One region of the Geodermatophilus sp. SYSU D00703 genome, then DNA from elsewhere that is predicted to be linked to it. Evidence: predicted binding sites of a transcription regulator. Region 1 holds the regulator's gene; each other region holds the start of a gene.
What was found. Region 1 encodes LexA, which represses DNA repair genes until DNA is damaged. Its sites were predicted from a motif close to TCGAACANNTGTTCGA; they were not measured.

Region 1 (7,793 bases):
TCGACGACCTCGGCGGTGGAGGCCGAGGTGCCGTAGCCGGAGACCTGGGCGGCCCGCTCCTCGGCGCTGAAGATGCCGAGGTTGGCGCGCTTCTCCACCGGCAGGTGGTCGAGGGCCAGGCGACGGAAGATGTAGTCCATCACCGACTGCGCGATCCGGATGTCCGGGTCGTCGGTCATGCCGGCCGGCTCGAACCGCATGTTGGTGAACTTCTGGATGTAGGTCTCCAGCGGCACACCGTGCTGCAGCGCGATCGAGATGCCGATCGAGAAGGCGTCCATGACGCCGGCCAGGGTCGAGCCCTGCTTGCCCAGCTTGAGGAAGACCTCGCCGAGGCTGCCGTCCTCGTACATGCCGGCGGTCATGTAGCCCTCGGCCCCGGCCACGCTGAACGACGTCGTCATGCTGGTCCGCTTCTTCGGCAGCCGCTTGCGCACCGGGTGCGCGAGCGCCGTGGGAGCGGGCGCCTCCGTGGCCGAGGCCGTCGCGTCGGCCTTCTTGGCCTTGGCGTCGGAGAGCGGCTGGCCCACCTTGCAGTTGTCGCGGTAGATCGCCAGCGCCTTGAGGCCGAGCTTCCAGCCCTGGAAGTAGATGTTCTCGACGTCCTCGACCGTCGCCGTCTCCGGCATGTTGACCGTCTTGCTGATGGCGCCGGAGATGAACGGCTGCACCGCGGCCATCATCCGGACGTGGCCCATCGGGGAGATGGCCCGCTCGCCCATCGCGCAGTCGAACACCTCGTAGTGCTCCGGGCGCAGGCTCGGGGCGTCCACGACGTGGCCGTGCTCGGCGATGTACTCGACGATCGCCTCGATCTGCTCGTCCTGGTAGCCCAGGCTGCGCAGGGCCCGCGGCACGGTCTGGTTGACGATCTGCATCGAGCCGCCGCCGACCAGCTTCTTGTACTTGACCAGCGAGAAGTCCGGCTCGATGCCGGTCGTGTCGCAGTCCATCATGAAGCCGATGGTCCCGGTCGGGGCCAGCACGGAGGCCTGGGCGTTGCGCCAGCCGTTGTCCGCGCCGATCTCCAGGCACTCCTGCCACTGGGCGGTGGCGGCCTTGAGCACGTCGGCGTCGTCGGCGCCCACCGGGCGGATGGCGTCGTTGGCGGCGGCGTGCTTGCGCATGACCCGCGCGTGGGCGTCGGCGTTGCGGGCGTAGCCCTCGTACGCGCCGACGATGCCGGCGAGCTCGGCCGAGCGGCGGTAGGCCGTGCCGGTCATCAGCGAGGTGATCGCCGCGGCGAGGGTCTGGCCGCCCCGCGAGTCGTAGGCGTGGCCGGTCGCCATCAGCAGCGCACCGAGGTTGGCGTAGCCGATGCCGAGCTGGCGGTAGGCGCGCGTGGTCTCACCGATCGGCTCGGTCGGGAAGTCCGCGAAGCAGATCGAGATGTCCATCGCCGTGATGACCAGCTCGACGGCCTTGACGAAGTTCTTCGCGTCGAACGTGCCGTCGTCCTTGAGGAACTTCATCAGGTTCAGCGACGCGAGGTTGCACGAGCTGTTGTCCAGGCTCATGTACTCCGAGCACGGGTTGGACGCGTTGATCCGGCCGGTCTCGGGGTTGGTGTGCCAGTCGTTGATCGTGTCGTCGTACTGGATGCCCGGGTCGGCGCACTCCCAGGCGGCCTGGGTGACCTTGCGGAACAGCGCCTTGGCGTCGACGGTCTCGATGACCGACCCGTCGAGCCGGGCGCGCAGGCCGAAGTCGGTGCCGTCCTCGACCGCGCGCATGAACTCGTCGGAGACGCGGACGGAGTTGTTGGCGTTCTGGTACTGGACGCTGGTGATGTCCTTGCCGCCGAGGTCCATGTCGTACCCGGCGTCCCGCAGCGCGCGGATCTTGTCCTCCTCGCGCGCCTTGGTCTCGATGAACTCCTCGATGTCGGGGTGGTCGATGTCGAGGACGACCATCTTGGCCGCGCGACGGGTGGCGCCACCGGACTTGATCGTGCCCGCGGAGGCGTCGGCACCGCGCATGAAGGAGACCGGGCCGGAGGCCGTGCCACCGGAGGACAGCAGCTCCTTGGACGAGCGGATCCGGGAGAGGTTCAGGCCGGCCCCCGAGCCGCCCTTGAAGATCAGCCCCTCCTCCCGGTACCAGTTGAGGATCGAGTCCATCGTGTCGTCGACGGCGAGGATGAAGCAGGCGCTGACCTGCTGCGGGGCGCTCGTGCCGACGTTGAACCACACGGGGCTGTTGAAGCTGAAGTACTGGTGCAGCAGCATCCAGGTCAGCTCGTGCTCGAAGATCTCCGCGTCGCCCTCGGTGGCGAAGTAGCCGTGCTCACGGCCGGCCCGGGCGTAGGTCAGCACCACCCGGTCGATCAGCTGGCGCAGGCTGCTCTCGCGCTGCGGCGTGCCCACGGCGCCACGGAAGTACTTCGTCGTGACGATGTTGGTGGCGTTGATGCTCCACTCGGCGGGGAACTCCACGCCGCGCTGCTCGAAGTTGATCGAGCCGTCCCGCCAGTTCGTCATGACGACGTCACGACGCTCCCAGGTCACCTCGTCGTACGGGTGCACCCCGGCGGTGGTGAAGACGCGCTTGACCTTCAGGCCCTTCCCCCGGGTCGGCGCCTTGGCGGCGCGACGCGTGCGGCCCGTCAAGCGATCCTCGGTCTCGGTCACGGAGCTCTCCCTCTGTTGCTGGTGGGCAAGGCGGCTGGGGAAGAGAGCCGCTCTTGTTCTAACGGGTGGTGCTGACAGTTCTCAGGTGCCGGCGGCGCTGCCGGTGGAGGCGGCCTGGCTCCGCCCGCTCCCCCGCCGGCGCGGGGCCGGAGGGGTGTCCTGCATGCCAGGGAGCGGCGGGGTCCCGGCGGCGACGTGCCGGGCCCGGAGCTCGGTGATCTCCTTCTCGAAGTCCTCGAGCGAGGTGAACGCGCGGTAGACGCTGGCGAAGCGCAGGTAGGCGACCTCGTCGAGCTCCCGCAGCGGCCGCAGGATGGCGAGCCCGACCTCGTGGCTGGGGACCTCCGCCGCTCCGGTCGCCCGGATGGCGTCCTCCACCTGCTGCGCGAGCTGCTGCAACTGGTCCTCGTCGACCGGCCGCCCCTGGCAGGCCCGGCGGACGCCGGCCACCACCTTCGTGCGGTTGAACGGCTCGCTGACGCCGCTGCGCTTCACCACGGCGAGGACGGCCTCCTCCACCGTGGTGAACCGCCGCCCGCACGCAGGACACGACCGGCGGCGACGGGTGGTCGCCCCCTCGTCGGCCTCGCGCGAGTCGATGACGCGGCTGTCGGGGTTGTGGCAGAAGGGACAGCGCACCGCGATCCCCTCCCCTCGTGTGGTCCGTCGCTCGCCCGCCCGGTCTCGGCACGGCGACCGCGGGACGGCCGGTGCGCCGGGTCCCGGAGGCCGACTGTGGACCCTCCTGGGGACATCCGGTGGACGTCCCGCGGAGAACCTGAGGACCGGCTGTGGACGGGCTTACAACGGTGCAACTACTAGATGTAGGGGGACCCTAGGACCGGGCACACAAGATCTGCAAGCCGGGACACGCGGTCGAGACACGGCCGTGACCAGGGGCGCCCTGCCGTCCCACCCGCCACGGCGACACGCCGCGACACGCCCCGCGGCGGTCGCGCGACGACGGCGCGGGGGTGTGGTGGCGGATCGGCGCGCGGTCGTCGGTCCTGCCGGGCGGGCCGGGGCTCAGGCGCGGACGACGCCGTCGACGCGCGGGCTGCGCGGCCGCGGCACCCGGTCCCCCAGGCGCATCGGGCGGGTGAGGCAGTCGACCTCGAGCCGCGGCGGGACGGCCACCGCCTGGAGGTCGACGCGGGTGTCGTCGTCCGCAGCCCGGTGCCTCCCGGCCACCGCGGGTGCACGATGGCGGCCCGGGAAGCCGACGCCGATCGCGGGCATCTCCGCCGTGACGTCCCCACCGTGCCGGCGTCGGTGCCGAACCGGAGCCGATGCGTCGGACTGCCGCACCTCCGGCGCGCCGAGCACCCCGGCGACGAGCCGCTCCCGCGCGGCGGCTCGCCTCAGGTCGACCGGCAGCGATCCGGCTCCGTCGCCGCGCCCCGCCGCGGCAGGGGCGACGACCGCGAGAGGCGGCTCGGGCAGGCGCAGGTCGGTCAGCGCGGTCCAGATCTCGCGCACGACCCCGGCGACAGCCACGCGGACCCAGACCTCACAGGGGCCCTGCGGGTCGTGGCGCCAGCCGAGGATCGAGCCCGGCCACCAGGCGCCCTCCACGGACACGTCGACCGACTGCGACTGCTGGGTGAAGACCGCTGCTCGGCCTCCGGACGTCCACGACACGCCCCTGACGTTAAGCGCGCGACGACCACTCTGCGTCAACGACCTCGTACGGAGGGTTGACGAACCTGACCACTCCGCCTTGTCGGCCTCTGGCGCCACGCCGGGCGCGAGCGACCCGAGCGCCGCCGTCGCGCCGGGCTCAGGGCAGCTGCAGGACCTGACCGGGGACGACCCGGGCGCCGTCGAGGTCGTTCAGCTCCTCGATCGCGTCGACCACGGCCCGCACGTCCTGGTCCGGACCGGCGAAGTCGGTGGCGATCGACCACACGCTGTCCCCGGCCTGGACGACGACGCTGCGCTCGCCCGCCAGTTGCAGCTCGCCGCCACCCCCGGCCACCAGCGGGCTGAGCCAGGAGCCCAGCGCCACGCCGAGGCCCAGCGTGAGGACCACCGACAACCGGCGCGCCCGCCGGGTCAGTCGCAGCGGCGACGCCGCGGCCCGGCCCACCGGACCGCACCCACCGCGCACGGGACGGGCCGCCGGCGCACCGGGCACGGCCGCTCCGGCCGGACGCGCCGGCGCCGGCCGCGTTCCGCGGGGCCGGGTGGGCGCGGGCCGGGCGACCGTCGCAGCCGCCGACCGCACCCCCTCCACCCCCGGCGAGCGGGGCACCGCCGGTGCCGGAGGCCGGCAGGCGCCCACGCGGGACGGGGTCGTCCGCGCCCCCGAGGACCGCGGCGCCTCGCCCTCGTCGCCACCCGGCACCGCGCGCAGCCGGGGCCGCCAGGGCACCTGCACCGCGTCGTCGAAGTCCAACACCGCCTGCCGCACGCTTCCCACGACCACTCCTCCCGTAGCCCCGCCGACCGTCGAACGTCTGTTCGATTCGAACGTCTGTGCGATGTCTACCGGATGGGTCCGACAAACACCACGGCAGCTCGCCGGTCGTTTCGAACACGTGTTTGATCGAGCGCGCCGGGCACGCTACGGTCGTCCCGACGGACGAGACGTGCTGCGACAGCAGCCGGCGAGGAGGCGACGGTGGCGGACAAGAGCGGGACGTCGGGGAGCCGCCGGAGGACGGCAGGCAGGCCCGCGGCGACCGAGACGGCATCCGTGCGCACCTTCCCGGACCGGAGCGAGGCCGGGGACGGCCTGACCCAGCGGCAGCGCCGCGTGCTCGAGGTCATCCGCGACTCGATCGACCGCCGGGGGTACCCGCCGTCGGTCCGGGAGATCGGTGAGGCCGTCGGCCTCTCCTCGGCCTCCTCGGTGGCCCACCAGCTGACGGTGCTGCAGAAGAAGGGCTGGCTGCGCCGCGACCCCAACCGGCCGCGGGCACTCGACGTCCGCCTGCCCGGCGACGCGCCGGCCGAGCTCGTCGCCCCGGCCGCGCCGGCCGGCGCCGAGGAGGGTCCCGCCCCGACGTACGTGCCCCTGGTGGGCCGGATCGCCGCCGGTGGCCCGGTGCTCGCCGAGCAGGCCGTCGAGGACGTCTTCCCGCTGCCGCGCGAACTCGTCGGCGAGGGCACCCTGTTCATGCTCAAGGTGGCCGGTGACTCCATGGTCGAGGCCGCCATCTGCGACGGCGACTGGGTCGTGGTCCGCCAGCAGCCGACGGCCGAGAACGGCGAGATCGTCGCAGCGATGATCGACGGCGAGGCGACGGTCAAGACCTACAAGCGCCGCGACGGCCACGTGTGGCTGCTGCCGCACAACCCCGCGTACGAGCCGATCCCCGGTGACGAGGCGACCATCCTGGGCCGGGTCGTCACCGTCCTGCGCCGGGTCTGACCCGAACCCGCCGTCCCGGGCTCAGGAGCGGCGGCGCAGCCGCCCGCCGATCCACACGAGCACGGCGGCGACGGCCGCGGCGATGACCCCTGCCACGATCGCGGTTCCCCCGCCGTCGTCGGTGCTAAGCAGGTCCGGGAGCGAGCCGTCGGTGTGCGCGCTCGCGGCAGCGGGGGTGGGGAGCGCACCCAGCGGGACGACGGTGACGTCGGTCGGCAGCCCCTCGCTGGCCACGACCAGCCCGGTTGCGTCGGCGGTGAAGCTGATGGCCTCGCCCTGCGGCGACTCGGGCAGCGGCAGCCGGACGGGGTCGGCGGCCAGCGCACCGGCCACGTCCGAGCCCGACAGCGGCCACACGTAGGCGTCGGTGTAGGTGCGCAGCGCGAGCAGGCGACCGTCGGCCGAGACCGCTCCGCCGGTGACCATGAGCTGGCCCGCGCGCCCGACGGGGCCGCCCGGGGTCCCGGTGAGCGTGAACTCGACGCCGGCCACCTCGGTGAGGCCGACCGTGCCGGCGTCGACGAGGTCACTGACCGGGCGGTAGACCTTGCTCGCGCCGAGCACCTCCTTGGTCACCAGGTAGGGCGTGCCGTCGGGGGCGAGCAGGAGCGCCTCCACGTCCCGCGGCCCCTGCGGGAACGCCAGCCGGTACACGGCGGTGCCGTCGTCCGGTCGCAGCGCGAGCAGGGCGACGGTCTCCCGCGTGCCGTTGTTGTCGCCGGTGTCGGCCAGCCACACCGTCCCGTCGGTGCCGACCGCCAGGTCCTCGGGATCGAAGGGGTCCACCGGCGCGCTGCGCACGTCGACCACCTGGCAGGCGGTGTCGAGGACGTGGACGTCGACGCGGTCCCCGCCGTCGTTGATGGCCAGCATGCGGTCGCCCACCACGACCAGCCCGGAGAGCTCCGGCAGGCGAGGATCGGTGATCTGGCACCGCGTGCTGGGCTCGGCGGCCTCCTCGGCGTGGGCAGGCACCGCGGCACCGACGGCCAGCGTCAGCGCGAGGACCGTCCCCGCGGCCAGACGCCGCCCCGGGGTGCCGCTACGCGGACGGGTGGCCAGCTCGGGCACCCACCCAGCGTGACAGCACTGCTGCGTCCAGTGCGTGAACCACGCCCAGCAACAGGATGCCGACCGCCGCCCCGACCACGGCGTCGGTGACCCAGTGGAAGTCCAGGGACACCATGGCCACGCCCGTCGCGACGGGACCGGCGACGCTGAGCAGGCGGAACATCCGCTGCACGCCGGGTGCCAGCCGGAACTCCACGGCCTGCCACCGCGCGACTCCCCACATGAGGACGGCGTTGGCCACGTGTCCGGAGGGGTAGGAGGCGCCGTCCCGGTAGAAGAACGACCCCGGGTAGGCCGGCGCGGTCCGCCCGGTCCCGTACTTGAAGCCGTAGACGACGACGGTCAGCAGCGCCAGCGCGACCAGCACCCGGAGCAGCGGCACGACGGTGCGGCGCCGCCACAGCAGGTAGCCCACGAGGCCCGCCAGGACGATCAGGATGAAGCCGCGCCCGCCGAGCTGCGTGACCGCCCAGACCGGCCAGTACGCAGCGGAGTCCTTGAGGTCCCAGGAGCTGACCACCTCGGAGACCCGCAGGTCCATCCGTTCCAGGACGCCGCGGCTGAGCAGGTCCGCGGTCACCCCGACGGTGACGAGCAGCGCCGTGACGAGCAGCCACCACGGCGGCCGGCCGACGGAGACCACCCGCTCAGCGGGCGGGGTCGCGACGTCCTGGTCCGGCGGGCGCTCGCCCGGCCGTCGCCGCACCGCGCCGCTG
Region 2 (7,793 bases), on a different contig from region 1:
CGGACCGCCGCGCCCGTGCCGTCGGTCGAGCCGTCGTCGACGACGACCACCCGCAGGTCGGGGACCCCCTGCTGGGCCAGGACCGCCGCCACGCAGCCGCCGACCTGCGCCTCCTCGTCCCGCACCGGCAGGACGACGGTGACCGGGCGGCGCACCGGCGGCGGGGAGGACGGCGGCCGGCGCAGCAGGACCGCGTTGACCACCGCGTGCACCGCTCCGGCGACCGCCGCCGCGGACAGCGTCCGCACCAGCCGGCCGCTCACCGCGACCGCGTCCGCCGGGCCTGCAACGCCAGCGCCGCCAGCACCGGGACGGCGAGGACCACCCCCCAGGCCGCGGAGCCGGGCAGGTCCAGCCAGCCGGCGTGGGCCAGCGCGCCGCCGAGGGTCATCCAGGCCAGCGCCAGGAGTGGTGCGCCGTCGCCGGTCCGCGGGGCGGTGTCGGGCACCAGCACGTCCAGCAGCGCCATCAGCACCAGCCCGGCCAGCAGCCAGCCGGCCAGGTTGGTCAGCGGCACGGTGTCGATGCCGGGCAGGGACGGCTGCGGGTGCGCCCACGTCCAGTACCCCGCCTGCACCATCTGCGGGTCGAGCACGACGTCCCAGCCGGCGAACACCGCGGCGGCGACGGCGACCCGGGCCGTCCGCCGCCACGCGGGGCGCACGGCGCGGGTGAGGCGGAGGGCCAGCAGCCGGCTCGGCCAGGCCATCATCAGCCAGGCCAGCGGGACCAGGAACGGGACGCCGAACAGGGTCGGGCCCAGGTCGCCGCTGTAGGTGTACTCGCCGTACGGGAACCCGGTGGCCAGGCCGACCGCCTCGAACGCCACGGCGGTCCCCGCGGTGCCCGCCAGGACGACGGCACCGGCGCGCGCGCCGCGGCTCACCGCCGCGTGCCCCACCGAGAGGGCCGCGCCCAGCAGCACGATGGTCCAGCTCACGGTGGTCCGCGCGCCGCCGTCGGTCAGCGGGTAGGCGATCGCGACGGCGACGAGCAGCCCGGCCAGGGCCCACGGCACGACGGGGGCCGCGCCGCCCGCTCTCGGCAGCGCCAGCCCGGTCACCGGCCGCTCCGCAGCCGGCCGGCCGCCCGGGCCAGCGCCCGCCGGCCGCGGGCGGCGCGTCCGCGGTCGGCGAGGACGACCCGCGCCGCCGTCCGCCCGGAGTTGCCCGACACCCCGCCGCCGGGGTGGGTCGACGCGCCGGCCAGGTAGAGGCCGGGCAGGCCCGGGACGCGGTAGCCGGCCAGCGCCGGGGTGGGCCGGAAGCCGAACATGCTGGCCAGCCCCATCTCCACGTGCATGACGTTGCCACGCAGGAGGGACAGTTCCCGTTCCAGCAGCACCGGCGTCTGGACGTACAGCCGCTGTACCGAGCCGGCGAAGCCGGGGGCGAAGCGGTCGACGGCGGCGACCAGCCGGGCCGCCTCGGACTCGGCGAGGGCGTCCCAGTCGGCGCCGTCGGCGAGCGCGTACGGGTACCACTGCCCCCAGACGGTGACCACGTGCTGCCCGGGCGGGGCGAGGGTGTCGTCGGTGGCGGAGAAGCACATCGCGAGCGGCACCGGCTCCCGGGGCAGCCGGCCGGCCCGCCAGTCGCCGGCGGCCGCGGCCAGCTGCGCGCGGTCGGTGCACAGCAGCTGCAACCCGCCGAGGGCCGTGGCGGCGTCGACGCCGGGATAGGCCGGCGGCGCGTCGGTGAGGGCGCGCACCACGAGGCCGAAGCCGTTGCCCAGCGGCGGGTCGGCGTCGCCCAGGGCGGGCGGGGCGTGCCCCCCGGCCAGGTCGCGGGTGGCCAGCACGTGGCAGGCGGCGACGACGACCGGGGCGGGCAGCCGCCGTCCCGACGTGGTCCGCACACCGGTGACCCGGCCGTCCTCGACCAGCAGCCGCTGCGCGCCGTCGCCCAGGGTGACCCGCCCGCCGTCGACCTCCAGCCGCCGGCGCAGCGCCTCCGTGAGCCCGCCGGAGCCGCCGACCGGGTGGCCGGGCGGGACGTCGTGCAGCAGCGTCGCCCAGGCGACCATCGCCGCCGTGCCCGGCTCGCTCACCGGCGGGCCGGACTGCGCGCCGAACCAGGCCAGGGCCGCCTTGAGCCGCTCGCCGGTGAACCAGCGGTCCAGCAGCGCGTCACCGGAGCCGAGGAAGTCGACGGCGAGGTCGCCGCCGGGGGTGCGCGGCCGGCCGTCGGCGGGCGCGCCCAGCGGCCAGAACGAGCGGACCAGGCCCGCGGGGCTGGGCCGCCGTCGGAAGGAGGCGACGACCGCGCGGCTGCGCGGTGCCCACACGCGCACGAACTCCCGGTAGGCCGCGGCGTCGTCGGGACCGCAGGCGGCCGCGATCGAGGCACAGGTGGCGTCGAGGTCCACGGAGAAGACGAGTGGCCGCCCGTCCGGACCGGGGTCGCCCGGGGTCGGGGCGGGGGCGAAGCCCCACGGGTCGCAGTCGACGTAGCGCAGGCCGTGCGCGGTCAGGTCGAGCTCCTCGACGATGCCGCTCTGCCGGACGATCACGTGCGCGCTGGAGCCGCGGTCGACGCGGACGCCGGGCCACCGTTCGACGGTGGAGACCGCGCCGCCGAGCACCGTGTCGCGCTCGACGACCTCGACCCGCAGGCCGGCGCGGGCCAGGTAGCAGGCGGCGACCAGCCCGTTGTGCCCGGCGCCGACGACGACGGCGTCGAGCGGACCGCCGTCGGTCACCGCGCGTCGGCGCGCGGGGGCGGGGGCCGCAGCGGCAGGCGGGCGCCGAGGATGGCGAAGGGACGGGAGTCGCCGGGGAAGTGGTGGTTGCGGGCGAGGTCGACGAAGCCGTCGGCGTGGTACAGCCGGAAGGCCTTGGTGTCGCTGTCCGGGGTCGACAGCAGCGCCGCGGGGTGGGTCAGTCCGGCCACCAGGGCGTGCAGCAGCTGCCGGCCCAGCCCGCGGCTCTGGTGGTCGGGGTGGACGTGCAGCTCGCAGACCTCGAAGGCCCCGGGCAGCCAGCGCTTCGCCGTCCGCCGGTCCAGGGCCGCGCGCACCTGGTCGTGCCACCACTGGCCGGGGGCCACCAGGTAGCCGTAGCCGAACCCGACGAGCTGCTCGCCCTCCGGGGTCGCGACGAAGGCGCCGACGGCCCGGAACCCGGCCCGCTCGGTGTGCTGGACGGCGTAGCCATACCGGCCGGCCACGACCGACGGCGAGTACCCCATCGCCGCGCCGTAGATGGCCAGGGCCTCGTGCATGTGGTCGCGCAGCCAGCCGGTGGGCAGCTCGGTGACCCGGGTCGCGGGGGTCGTACCGGTCATGGCGACACCACCTCCACGGGGGCGACGGGACCGCTGCCGACCTCGGCCGCGGTGCCCGCGGTGAGGTGCAGCAGCTCCTCGTAGCTGGTCGGGAAGACCGCGTGCGGGTGGCCGGCGGCGGCCCAGACGCGCTCGTACCGCGCCAGCTCGACGTCGACCAGCGTGCCGATCGGCTCGGGGTGCCCGATCGGCGCCACCCCGCCGATGGGCTGGCCGGTGTGCCGGCGGACGAAGTCGGGGGAGGCCGGGCGCATCCGGGGGACGCCGAGCAGGGCGGCGACCCGGTCGACGTCGACGCGGTGGGCGCCGCTGGTCAGGACGAGCAGGGGAGCGTCGTCCACGTCGAACACCAGGCTGTTGGCGATCGCCCCGACGGGGACGCCGAGCTGTGCGGCGGCGGCCGCGGCGGTGCGGGCACCCTCGGGGAGCTCGCGGACCCCCCCTGTCGCGCCGGCCTCGGCCAGGAGGCGGGCGATCGCGGCCACCCGCGGGTGCTCGGGCCGGCTCATGCGTCGATCCTCCCATCGCCTCCGGCCGACCGCTGGACCTCGGGCGGCCGGCATCCCCGCTGCTGCGCGCCCCGCTTGACGACGTCGGTGCGGTCGGGTCTACTCGACGTCGTTCGAACAAGCGTTCGAACAGCGGTCGACCTCCCGCCGCGCCCGGGTCCTTCCCCACCCCGGTGCGGTGGGCGGGCCGGCCGGGTCGGCGCAGAGCGGTGGGGAGTCTGTCATGAGCCGGGTGCTGGGTGGGGTCGGCGGGCGGGTCGGCGAGGAGGTCCGGGTCGAGCGGGGGGCGCTCGGCCCGGCGCAGTTCTGGCGGGGCCAGTCGCGGTACGTCGTGGGCGAGCTGCTCGACTCGTGGGTGGAGACCGCACCGTGGTGGCAGCGGGGCCCCGAGGCGGCCGGCGGCGCCTCCGTGGAGCTGGTCGCCACGCGCGAGGTCTGGCGGGTGGAGGCGGTCCGGGCCGGGCGGTCGCGGATGAGCTTCGCCGGCGTCTTCGACCTCAGCTGGGAGTCGACGGCCAACCGCTGGTCCCTCGTGCGGGTGCACGACTGATGGGCGCGGTCCGGGTCATGGCCGATCAGCTCCCCCTGCCCCCGCCGCTGCCGCCGGCGGCCACCCAGCTGCTCGACCAGGCCTCCCGAGCGCTGGCCGAGGCCGCGGCGAGCACCGACGCCCGGCAGCGCTACGCCACCGCCCACCTCGGCGCGCTGCGGGCCGCCGCGGCGGTGCTGGCCGCCCGCACGCGGCCGGAGTCCGGGCGCCGGCGCCCGCGCAGCGCCTGGGTGCTGCTCAGCCAGGTCGCGCCGGAGCTGGGGGAGTGGGCCACCTTCTTCGCCGCCGGCGCGGCCAAGCGGGCGGCCGCGGAGGCCGGGCTCTCCCACGCGGTCACCGAGCGCGAGGCCGACGACCTCGTCCGCGACGTCCGGGCCTTCCTCACCGTGGTGGAGAGCTGCCTGGGCAGCGACCCGGTGCCCGAGTCGCCCCGGCGCACCCGTCCGCGGGTGGTCGGCGGCACCGAGCACCGGAACCGGGGGTGAGCGGGCTCGCGAGCTCACGAGGAGGCAGAGCAGCTCCGCGAACGCGGCCGACGAGCGCCGGCGAGTCGGACTCGTGAGCGCCGACCCCTTCGTCCACCTCCACGTCGCCTCGGGCTACTCCATGCAGTACGGGGCCAACCACCCGGCCGACCTGGTGGATCGGGCTGCCGAGCACGGCATGCGGGCCCTGGCGCTCACCGACCGCGACGGGCTCTACGGCGCGGTGAAGTTCGCCCTCGCGTGCCGGGCGGCCGACGTCCGGCCGCTCTTCGGGGTGGACCTCGCCGTCGTCCCCTCGGTCGACAGCACGGTGCCACCGGCCCTGGCGCCGGTGCTGGGCGGTGGGCACTCCGCGGAGCGGACCCGCGCGCGCCGGCCGGACGCGCCCGGTCGTGCCGCCCCGGGCCGTCGGGTGCCGGCCCGGGGCGGGGCCAGCGTCGATCCGCGGCTGCCCCGGGTCACCTTCCTCGCCCGGGACGGCGCCGGCTGGCGGTCGCTGTGCCGGCTCACCAGCGCCACCCACCTGCGCGGCACCCGCGGGGAGCCGGTGAGCTCGCTGGCGCTGGCCGCCGAGCACGCGCCGGGGCTGGTCGCCCTCCTGGGGCCGGACTCCCCGGTGGGCCGGGCGCTGGCCGCGGGGCGGGCCGACGTCGCCTCCGCCCGGCTGGCCGCCTGGCGCGCGGTCTTCGGCCCCGGCGCCCTGGTGCTCGAGCTGGTCCACCACCGCGGGCAGGGCGACCGCGCCCGGGCCCAGGCGATGCTGCGCTTCGCCGCCGCGGAGGGCGTGCCGGTCGTGCTGACCAACGCCGTCCGCTACGTCGACGCCCTCGACGCCCCCACCGCCGACGTCCTCGACGCCGCGCGCCGGCTGGTCCCGCTGGACACCCGGCACGTCGACCGGCGCACCGCCGAGGGGTACCTGAAGTCGGGCAAGGAGATGGCCGAGGTCGCCGAGGACCTCGTCGGCCCCGACCGCGATGCGGTGCTGCGGCTGCTGGAGCGCACCGCCCGGCTGGCCGAGCAGTGCGCCGTCGACGTCCGGGCCGACCTGGGCATCGGCACGGTGCGCTACCCCGAGCTGGACGTGGTCACCACCCCGGCCGAGCAGGGGATGAGCCCGTCGCAGGTGCTGCGCGCCCGCTGCGAGGCGGGCCTGGGCCGGCGCGGGATGGCGCTCACCGAGCGGGTGCGGGTGCGGCTGGAGGAGGAGCTGGAGGTCATCGACTCCCTCGGCTACCCGTCCTACTTCCTCACCGTCGCCGACGTGGTCGACCTGATCAAGGGCCTGCGGGTCCGCGCGGCGGCGCGCGGGTCGGGTGCCGGCAGCCTGGTCACCTACCTGCTGGGCATCTCCGACGTCGACCCGATCCGCTACGGGCTGCTGATGGAGCGGTTCCTCTCCCCGCTGCGGCACCAGCTGCCCGACGTCGACATCGACGTGGAGTCCGCCCGCCGGATGGAGGTCTACGACGCGGTCATCGAGCGCTTCGGCGCCCACCGGGTCAGCTGCATCTCGATGATGGACACCTACCGGGTGCGGCACGCGATCCGCGACGTCGGGGCCGCCCTCGGGCTGCCCCCGGCCGAGATCGACGCGGTGGCCAAGGCCTTCCCGCACATCCGGGCCAACCAGGTGCACGCCGCGCTCAAGGACCTCCCGGAGCTGCGGGCCAGCCGGTTCGGGTCGCGGCGGGCCGGCGGCACCGGCGACCTGGACCTGTTGTTCGACCTCGTCGCGCGCCTCGACGGGCTGCCCCGGCACATCGCGCTGCACCCGTGCGGGGTGCTGCTCTCCGACGCCACGCTGCTCGACCGCACCCCGGTCGAGAACAGCTTCCTCGGCTACCCGATGAGCCAGTTCGACAAGGACGACGTCGAGGAGCTCGGGCTGCTCAAGCTGGACCTCCTGGGCATCCGGATGCAGTCGGCGATCGCCCACGCCCTCGACGAGGTGGCCCGGGTCGACGGCGAGACCGTCGACATCGACGCGATCCCGCGGGACGACCCGACGACGTTCGAGCTGATCCGCAGCACCCGCACGCTCGGCATGTTCCAGATCGAGTCGCCGGGGCAGCGGGAGCTGGTCGGCAAGTTCGGGCCGGAGACGTTCGAGGACATCGTCATCGACATCTCGCTGTTCCGGCCCGGGCCGGTGAAGAGTGACATGGTCACCCCCTTCCTCATGGCCCGGAACGGCTGGCGGGAGACCGTCTACCCGCACCCCGACCTGGAGTTCTGCCTCGCGGAGACCGCCGGGGTGGTGGTGTTCCACGAGCAGGTGCTGCAGATCGTCTCGCGGATGACCGGGGTCACCCTGGCCGAGGCCGACGAGGTGCGCCGCGCCCTGGGGGAGAAGGACGCCCACCCGGAGGTGCGCGCCTGGTTCGTCCCGCGCGCGCTGGCCGCCGGCTACCCGCCGGAGGTGGCCGAGCAGGTCTGGGAGGTGCTGGCCGCCTTCGGCTCGTTCGGCTTCTGCAAGGCCCACGCCGCGGCCTTCGCGTTGCCCACCTACCAGTCGGCCTGGCTCAAGGCCCACCACCCGGCGGCCTTCCTGGCCGGGGTGCTCACCCACGACCCGGGCATGTACCCGAAGCGGCTGATCCTCGACGACGCCCGCAACTTCGGCGTCCGGGTGCTCGGGCTGGACGTCAACGCCTCGACCGCGACGTACCGGGTGGAGCGGCTCGACGACGAGGACCCCGACGCCGAGCCGTCCTGGCGGCGGCCCGGGTGGATGCCCGCGTCGATGGCCGACCCCTCCCGCTACGGCATCCGGCTGGCGCTGGCCGACGTCAAGGGCATCTCCGAGGAGGAGGTGGCCCGCGTCGTCGCGGGCCGGCCCTACCGGTCGCTGACCGACTTCTGGCACCGGGCGTCGGTGTCCCGGCCGGTGGTCGAGCGGCTGGTGCTGGCCGGCGGCTTCGACTCCCTCTACGGCTTCGGGGTGCGCGACCGCGAGGCCGGC
Region 3 (7,793 bases), on a different contig from region 1:
GCCCACCCCCCCCCGCCGGGGCCCGCCCCCCGCCCCCCCCCCCCCCGGCGGGGGCGGGTCGGATCGAGCTCAGGGGTCCCGGCGGGCGTCGTCCCAGCGGTGGTCCGGCAGGAACTGCATGTTGTGCTGCTGGGCCGCGGCCTGCATGCGCGGGAGGTCCGGGACGAACGGCGGCTGCTGCGCCGTGGCGCAGTCGGTCGCGGTGCCCATGTGCTGGAAGAACCGCTCGAACCCGCCGGAGAGCACGCCCATCATCCGGGCGGCCTCCTCGATCTGGTAGGCGTGCGCGAAGCCCGCCGGCACGTAGCCGAAGTCGCCGGCGGTGAGCAGCTTGGTGGTCTTGGTGCCCTCGGCGTCCTCGAAGAACAGCCGGACCCTGCCCTCGAGCACGTAGAACGTCTCGTGGGTCTCGTTGTGCGAGTGCGTCGGGATGACGTCCCCGGCGGGCGACTCGCTGACGATGACGCCGAACTGGCCGTCGGTCTCCTCCCCGGAGAGCAGCACGGTGAACAGGTCGGTGAACAGCATCGAGTGCTCGCCCTCGCCGCGGCGCAGCACGTAGGGCTGCGGCTTGCCGGGGAGCAGGCCCTTCCACTGCGGACCCTTCGCGGGGTCGATCAGGTACTCGAAGCTCATGCGTGCTCCCGGGTCGAGTCGGCGGTGACGGTCCGACAGCATGCGCAACACGGGTCGCCCGTGCCCAGCCCCGCGCCATTGAGCGGCACGCTTCCCCGCGGGGCGAGCCGGACGGCAGCACAGGAGGATGGCGCCGTGACCCCGGAGCCGTCCCTGGACGCGTCGCCCCTCGAGCAGAAGGCCGCGCTGCTCTCCGGCCGCGACTTCTGGACGACGAAGCCGGTCGAGGGGGTCCCCTCGGTGGTGCTGACCGACGGGCCGCACGGCGTCCGCCGCCAGCAGGGCGACTTCGACACGATCGGCATCCACGCCGACGTGCCGGCCACCTGCTTCCCGCCGGCGGTCGGCGTCGCGGCCAGCTGGGACCCGTCGGTGGCCGAGCGCGTCGGGCGGGCGATCGGCCGGGAGGCGCGGGCGCTCGGCGTGCACGTCGTCCTCGGGCCGGGGGTGAACATCAAGCGGTCGCCGCTGTGCGGGCGCAACTTCGAGTACTACTCCGAGGACCCGCTGCTGGCCGGCGTGCTCGGCGCCGCGCACGTCCGCGGCCTGGAGGCCGAGGGCGTCGGCGCGTCGGTCAAGCACTTCGCGGCGAACAACCAGGAGACCGACCGCATGCAGGTCAGTGTGGACGTCGACGAGCGCACCCTCCGCGAGATCTACCTGCCGGCCTTCGAGCGGGTCGTCACCGAGGCCCGGCCGGCCACGGTGATGTGCGCCTACAACAAGGTCAACGGCGTCTACGCGTCACAGCACCGGGAGCTGCTCACCGGGGTGCTCCGCGACGAGTGGGGCTTCGAGGGCGTCGTCGTCTCCGACTGGGGCGCGGTCGACGACCGGGTGGCCGCCCTCGCGGCGGGCCTGGACCTGCAGATGCCGGGCGACCGCGGCGCGGGCGACCGGCGGGTGGTCGAGGCCGTGCGCGCCGGCGAGCTCGACGAGTCCTCCGTCGACGCGAGTGCCGCGCGGGTGGCGGCCCTGGCCCGGTACGTCGGCGAGCCGGCCGGCGGGTTCGACGTCGACGCGCACGCGGCGCTGGCCCGCGAGCTGGCCGCCGAGTGCGCCGTCCTGCTGCGCAACGAGCGCGCGACCCTGCCGCTGTCGGCCGGGGCGCGGATCGCCGTCGTCGGGGAGTTCGCCCGCACGCCGCGCTTCCAGGGCGGCGGCAGCTCGAACGTCGACCCCACCCGGGTGGAGTCCGCGCTCGACGCCGTCCGCGCACTGGCCGGCCCGGTCGCCTTCGCCGCCGGGTTCGGGCCGGACCGCTCCGGGGACGCCGCGCTGCGCGACGAGGCCGTCGCGGTGGCCTGCGCCGCCGACGTCGCCGTCGTCTTCGCCGGGCTGGGCGAGGCCGAGGAGTCCGAGGGCTTCGACCGGGAGCACCTCGACCTGCCCGCGGACCAGGTGGAGCTCATCCGCGCGGTCGCGGCCGCGGCGCCGCGCACGGTCGTCGTCCTCTCCCACGGCGGGGTCGTCTCGCTGGAGGGCTGGCACGACGACGTCGACGCCATCCTGGACGGCGCCCTGCTCGGACAGGCCGGCGGCGGCGCGCTGGCCGACCTGCTGTTCGGCGTGGTCACCCCGTCCGGGCACCTCGCCGAGACGATCCCGCTGCGGCTCGAGGACGTCCCGAGCTTCCTGAGCTTCCCCGGCGAGCAGGGGCACGTCCGCTACGCCGAGGGCGTCATGGTCGGCTACCGCGGGTTCGCCACGCTCGGCCGGCCGGTGCGCTACCCGTTCGGGCACGGGCTGAGCTACACCACCTTCGAGACGACCGACCTGCAGGTGGCCGCGACCGGCGACGACACCGCCACGGTGTCGGTGACCGTGGGCAACACCGGCGGCCGCGCCGGCAAGCACGTGGTGCAGGTCTACGTGGCGACGACGGCCGGGCCGGTGCGCCGTCCGGCCCGGGAGCTGCGCGCCTTCGTCAAGGTCGCGCTGGAGCCGGGGGAGAGCCGGACGGTCGAGCTGGAGCTGGGCCGCCGGGCGTTCGCCTACTGGGACGTGCGCGAGGGCGGCTGGGTCGTGGCGCCGGGCGAGTACACGGTGCAGGTCGGGACGAGCGCCCTCGACGTCGTGGCCGAGGCGGGGGTGACCCTGGCCGGCGACGACCTCGTCCCGGTGCTCACCCTGGATTCCGCGCTCGGCGAGTGGGTGGCCCACCCGGTGGTCGGGGCGGCGCTCGTCGAGGGATTCGACTCGTGGCTGCCCGACCTGCGGCCGCCGTCCACCGAGGCGGGGCTCGGCATGCTGCGGATGGTCTCCTCCATGCCGATGCGCCGGTTCGTCGCCGACATGGGGGCCTCGATCCCCGCCGGAGAGCTCGACCGGTTGCTCGACCGGGCGGCCGCGGCGCGGCGCTCGCGGGTGGGCTGACCGTGCGCTACGTGGCCCTGGGCAGCTCGTTCGCGGCCGGGCCGGGCATCGAGCCGGTGCTGCACCCCGGCTGCGGGCGCTCCGGCGCCAACTACCCGCGTCTGGTCGCCGAGCGGCTCGGCCTCGACCTCGTGGACGTCTCCTGCGGGGGCGCCACCCTGGCCTCCGTCGTCCGGACGCCGCAGGTGCTCCTCGGCGGGGGGACCGTGCCGCCGCAGATCGACGCCGTCGACGAGCGGACCGACCTGGTCACGCTCACCGTCGGCGGCAACGACGTCGAGTACCTGCTGACGATGCTGCGCTGCTCGTACCGCGTGGCGCCGGAGCCGGCACCGGCGTCGGCGCGGGCGCTCCTCGGCGCACCGGTGGACCGGGCCGCCGTCGAGCGGGCGCTGGCCGGGCTGGCGGTGGAGCTGACCGCGGCGGTGGCGGCCGTGGGCGAGCGCGCGCCCCGGGCTCGCGTGGTGCTGGTCGACTACCTCACCGTCCTGCCCGCGCACGCGTGCCCTGCGCTGCCCATGGACGACGCCGACCTCGCCTTCTGCCGCGGGATCGCCGAGCAGCTGGAGGCGGCCACCGCGACCGCCGCGCGGGCGGCCGGCGCGGACCTGGTGCGGGCGTCGGCGGCCAGCCGGGACCACTGGGTCTGCTCGGCCGAGCCCTGGGTCACCGGGTGGCGGTTCGGCGACGTGGCGGCCGGCGGTGTCGTGCCGTACCACCCGAACGCCGCCGGGATGCGGGCCGTCGCCGATCTGCTGACCGGGCACCTGCGGGGCGTCTGACGCCCGTCGTCCGGCCGGCCGCTCGTCGTCAGGCCGGCCGCGCGCCGCCGCCGTTCTCGCCGTCAGGCGGGCCGGGAACCGCCGCCGTACTCGTCGTGGCGGCGCAACCAGTGCATGGCGGGGCCGTCGGCCCGCCCCGGCGGCTCCTCCCAGTCCTCCTGCCGGCCGAGGACCGTCAGGTCCAGCCAGGTGTAGGTGCTCATCAGCGCGTCGAGGGCGCGGGCGTAGGCCGAGTACGTGTGGAACACCCGGTCGCCGTCGCGCAGGAAGGTGCTGACGCCGGGCTGGTCACCCGCCCAGTCCCGCCAGGCCTCGCCCTCGGCCGCGATCAGCTCCTGCTCGTCGCGGAAGTTGTACTCGACCGGGGCGACCGCGGCGTCCACGGTGACGTGGAAGTCGTGGTTGAACGACGTCCCCGCCGACGAGTACCAGGGCACCGTCCAGCCCATCCGCTCGCGGTAGGCGGCGAGCAGGGGGTAGGGCGCCCGCGAGACGAGCGCGAGCGTCGTGTCGCGGGCGTGCAGGTGCGCCAGGTCCCCGGTGTTGTCCACGACGAACGAGCACGTGGGACAGCCGGCGTCCCACTCCGGCTGGAACATGAAGTGGTAGACGACGAGCTGGCGGCGGCCCTCGAAGACGTCGACGAGGGCGACCTCGCCGTCCGGACCGGTGAACCGGTAGTCCGTCGTCACCTCGCGCATCGGCAGGTGCCGTCGTGCGGCGCTCACCGCGTCCCGCTGGCGGGTGAGCTCCTTCTCGCGCTGGAGCAGCTCGACGCGCGCGGCGCGCCACTCCCGGTCGGACACGACGGGCGGTAGGGACGTCGATCGGGTCACGAGCTCCTCCTCTTGCTCTGGTTCCTCGCGGTCCCTGCTGTCAGAGGTGACGCGGCCGATCCGCCGAAGTCATCGGTCCTCCGCGCCTGGGTCTGGTGGTGCGCCGTCAAGCCCTCCCTCGATCTGTGGACAGCGCGCTGACCTGGGGATTCGAGCTGCACTCGGCCTTCTCCAGCGGTAGACTTCGAACAGGTGATCGAGCCGGTCGGGGAGGTGTCGTGGACGAGCTGACCGCGGTCCTGGACGGCCTCACGACCGATGCCCTGCCGACGAGGTTCGGACCCCAACTGCTTGATCGCCTGCGTCACTTGCTCGTCGCGCAGAACCGGCTCGCCGCCGAGGTCGCCCGCACAGTGCGCGCGTGCGAGGGCACCGGCGCGGCGGAGTTCGACGGGTTGAAGTCGATGGCGTCGTGGCTGCACGGGCACGGGCACCTGGCCCCGGCCGAGGCCGGCCGGGTTGTCCGCGCCGGCCGGGCGTGCGAGCACCTGCCCGCGGTGGCGGCCGCGTTCGCCGCCGGCCACGTGACCGCCGACCAGGTCGCGGTGGTGGCGCCGGTGGTGACCGGGGAGCGGCGGGCCGCCGCCGCCGAGCAGGGTGTCGACCTCGCGGAGGTCGATGCGGTGCTGGCCGACGTGGCGGTGCAACGGCCGTATGAGGAGCTGCGGCAGGTGGTGCAGCACTACCTGGCCCGGCTCGACACGGACGGCCCCGAACCCGATCCCACCGAGGGGCGCCGGCTGGCGATCGCCCGCCACGCCGACGGCAGCCTCACCGGCCGGTTCGACCTCGACGCCGTGGGCGGGGAGAAGCTGCAGGCCGCGCTGGAATCGATCGTGCAGGCCGGCCGGTGCGCCGGCGACACCCGCACCCGGCCGCAGGTGCTCGCCGACGCGCTGGTGCAGCTGTGCGACAACGCCCTTGCCGCCGGTCGCCTGCCGATCCTGCGCGGGCACAAGCCGCAGGTGCTGGTCAAGGTCGGCCTCGCCGACCTGGCCGACCCCGCGCCCGGCCCGGGCGCCGCCGAGACCGGGTTCGGGGCGGTGCTCTCCGCGGCGCGGGCCCGGGGGCTGGCCTGCGACGCGCAGGTCACCCGGATCGTGCTGGGCCCCGACGGGGCGCCGCTGGACCACGGCCGCACCCTTCGCCTCGTCCCTCCGCATCTCCGGCGGGCGGTGGAGGTGCGCGACGGTGGCTGCGTGTTCGCCGGCTGCGGCGCGCCGACCTGGTGGTGCGACGTCCACCACCTGCTGGAGTGGATCCACGGCGGCGAGACCAGCCTGGAGAACAGTGCTCTCCTCTGCGAGCGGCACCACACCAAGGTCCACCACGGCTTCCGGATCGACCGACGACCCGACGGACGCTGGCGCACCCGGCGCCCCGACGGCACCGAGATCCCCACCGGCCCACCCCTACCCGCAGCAGCTTGACCGTCAGCGACGATCTCGCCTGCCCGCGGCCGGGTTCGGCAACGGCAGGTCCAGCTCGGCAGCGAGCTCAGTTTGCGGATGCTGCACGTCGTTCGCGCGGCCGATGGCACGATCGGGGGGCATGGTCCCCGACTCCCTGCGCGTCCCGTGCCGGGGGCTGCTCTTCGACGCCGACGGCGTGCTCGTCGACTCCGACGCCAGCGTCGAGCTGTCCTGGTCGCGCTGGGCACGGGAGCGCGGCCTGGACCCGCGGGCGGTCGCGGCGACCGTGCACGGGCGGCGGACGGCAGACACCGTCGCGCTGCTCGTGGCCGAGGCCGGGCGCGCCGACGCGCTCGCGGCCATCGACCGCTACGAGGTCGAGGACGCCGCCACGGTCACCGCGGTGCCCGGCGCGGCCGAGCTGCTCGGCTCGCTTCCCGCCGCGACGTGGGCGGTGGTCACCTCGGGACGTCGGGAGCTGATCGCCGCCCGGATGGCCGCGGCCGGCCTCCCGCTGCCCGCGCTGCTCGTCTGCGCCGAGGACGTGGCCGCGGGCAAGCCCGACCCGGCCGGATACCGGGCAGCCGCGCGGGAGCTCGGCCTGCCGCCGGGGGAGTGCGCCGTCCTCGAGGACAGCCCCACCGGCATCGCCGCCGGTCGCGCAGCCGGGGCTGTCGTCATCGGCGTGAGCGAGCGCGCCCTCGACACCGACGTGCCGGTCGTCGTGCGGGACCTGCGCGGGATCTCCTGGGACGGCGCCGCGCTGCTGATCGACCCCCTCGCCCTGCTCAGGGGTCGACCCGGCGCCCCCGAACGGCCGTCGGGCAGGATCGCGGCGGCCGCACCCGAACCCCGGAGGAGATCCGTGACCGTCGTCCCGCCGCCGCTGGAGCACGTGCTGCACCTGGAGGTGACCGTCGACCGGCCGATCGAGATCGGGACGACGCCCGCGGGGCACCGGCGGGTCATCCCGATCACCGGCGGGACGGTCTCCGGCCCGCTGATGACCGGCCGGGTGCTGCCCGGCGGCGGGGACTCCCAGGTCATCCGCACCGAGACCGAGACGGTGGCCGAGGCCCGCTACGTCCTGGAGAGCGACGAGGGCGAGCGGGTGTACGTCGAGAACCTCGGCCTGCGCACCGGTTCGGCCGAGGACGTCGCCCGGCTGCGCCAGGACCTGCCGGTCGACCCGGCGCGCATCTACTTCCGGTCCACGCCCCGCTTCGAGACCGACGTACCCCGGCTGGCGACGCTCACCTCGCACGTCTTCGTCGGGTCCGGTGTGCGCCACCCCAGCGCGGTGGTCTTCGACTTCTTCAGGGTCGGCTGAGCGGCGGTCAGCGGGGCAGCGACGTCGGCGCGTAGGCCAGCATCCGCCAGCTGCCGTCGGCGCGGGTCCAGACGGCGAGGGCGAGGTTGTCGATGTGCTTGGCCACGCCGTCGACCTCGACGTCCGAGTTCATCCGGCCGATGACGATCGCCGCGTCGCCGGCCACCTCGACCCGCTCGACCGGGTGCTCCGCGCTCCGGTAGACGTAGTAGCCCGAGCGCAGCTTGTCGAGGTACTCGTCCTTGGTGTCGCGCCGGCCGCTGGAGTGGGCGTAGCTCATCCCCGGGGCCAGGAGCGCGTCCAGCGCGGTGAGGTCGCCCTCGACCATCGCCCGGTAGCGGCGGTCCTCCGCGTCGAGCACCGCCTGCACGTCGTCGCTGGTGTCGGCCATGAACCCATCCTGGCCGCCGGGAGCCGACGG

Region 2: the regulator LexA is predicted to act here: its motif matches at 3,907-3,922, upstream of ACI782_RS19670 (DUF6504 family protein).
Region 3: the regulator LexA is predicted to act here: its motif matches at 4,815-4,830, upstream of ACI782_RS20625 (DUF222 domain-containing protein).

Annotation. Positions count from the first base shown of each region.
Region 1 is NZ_JBJGYU010000013.1:73,430-81,222, forward strand. It holds gene ACI782_RS14390 (vitamin B12-dependent ribonucleotide reductase) at 1-2,630, opposite strand, end outside; gene nrdR (transcriptional regulator NrdR) at 2,712-3,269, opposite strand; gene ACI782_RS14400 (hypothetical protein) at 3,657-4,271, opposite strand; gene ACI782_RS14405 (LysM peptidoglycan-binding domain-containing protein) at 4,411-5,052, opposite strand; gene lexA (transcriptional repressor LexA) at 5,329-6,006, shown strand; gene ACI782_RS14415 (hypothetical protein) at 6,028-7,077, opposite strand; gene ACI782_RS14420 (phosphatase PAP2 family protein) at 7,049-7,793, opposite strand, start outside.
Region 2 is NZ_JBJGYU010000025.1:43,682-51,474, forward strand. It holds gene ACI782_RS19645 (glycosyltransferase) at 1-263, opposite strand, end outside; gene ACI782_RS19650 (carotenoid biosynthesis protein) at 260-1,063, opposite strand; gene ACI782_RS19655 (phytoene desaturase family protein) at 1,060-2,700, opposite strand; gene ACI782_RS19660 (GNAT family N-acetyltransferase) at 2,697-3,284, opposite strand; gene ACI782_RS19665 (YbaK/EbsC family protein) at 3,281-3,793, opposite strand; gene ACI782_RS19670 (DUF6504 family protein) at 4,017-4,343, shown strand; gene ACI782_RS19675 (SAV_6107 family HEPN domain-containing protein) at 4,361-4,828, shown strand; gene ACI782_RS19680 (DNA polymerase III subunit alpha) at 4,902-7,793, shown strand, end outside.
Region 3 is NZ_JBJGYU010000028.1:55,727-63,519, forward strand. It holds gene ACI782_RS20605 (quercetin 2,3-dioxygenase) at 70-636, opposite strand; gene ACI782_RS20610 (glycoside hydrolase family 3 C-terminal domain-containing protein) at 772-3,012, shown strand; gene ACI782_RS20615 (SGNH/GDSL hydrolase family protein) at 3,015-3,794, shown strand; gene ACI782_RS20620 (DUF899 domain-containing protein) at 3,857-4,630, opposite strand; gene ACI782_RS20625 (DUF222 domain-containing protein) at 4,849-6,060, shown strand; gene ACI782_RS20630 (DUF3237 family protein) at 6,182-7,372, shown strand; gene ACI782_RS20635 (nuclear transport factor 2 family protein) at 7,380-7,763, opposite strand.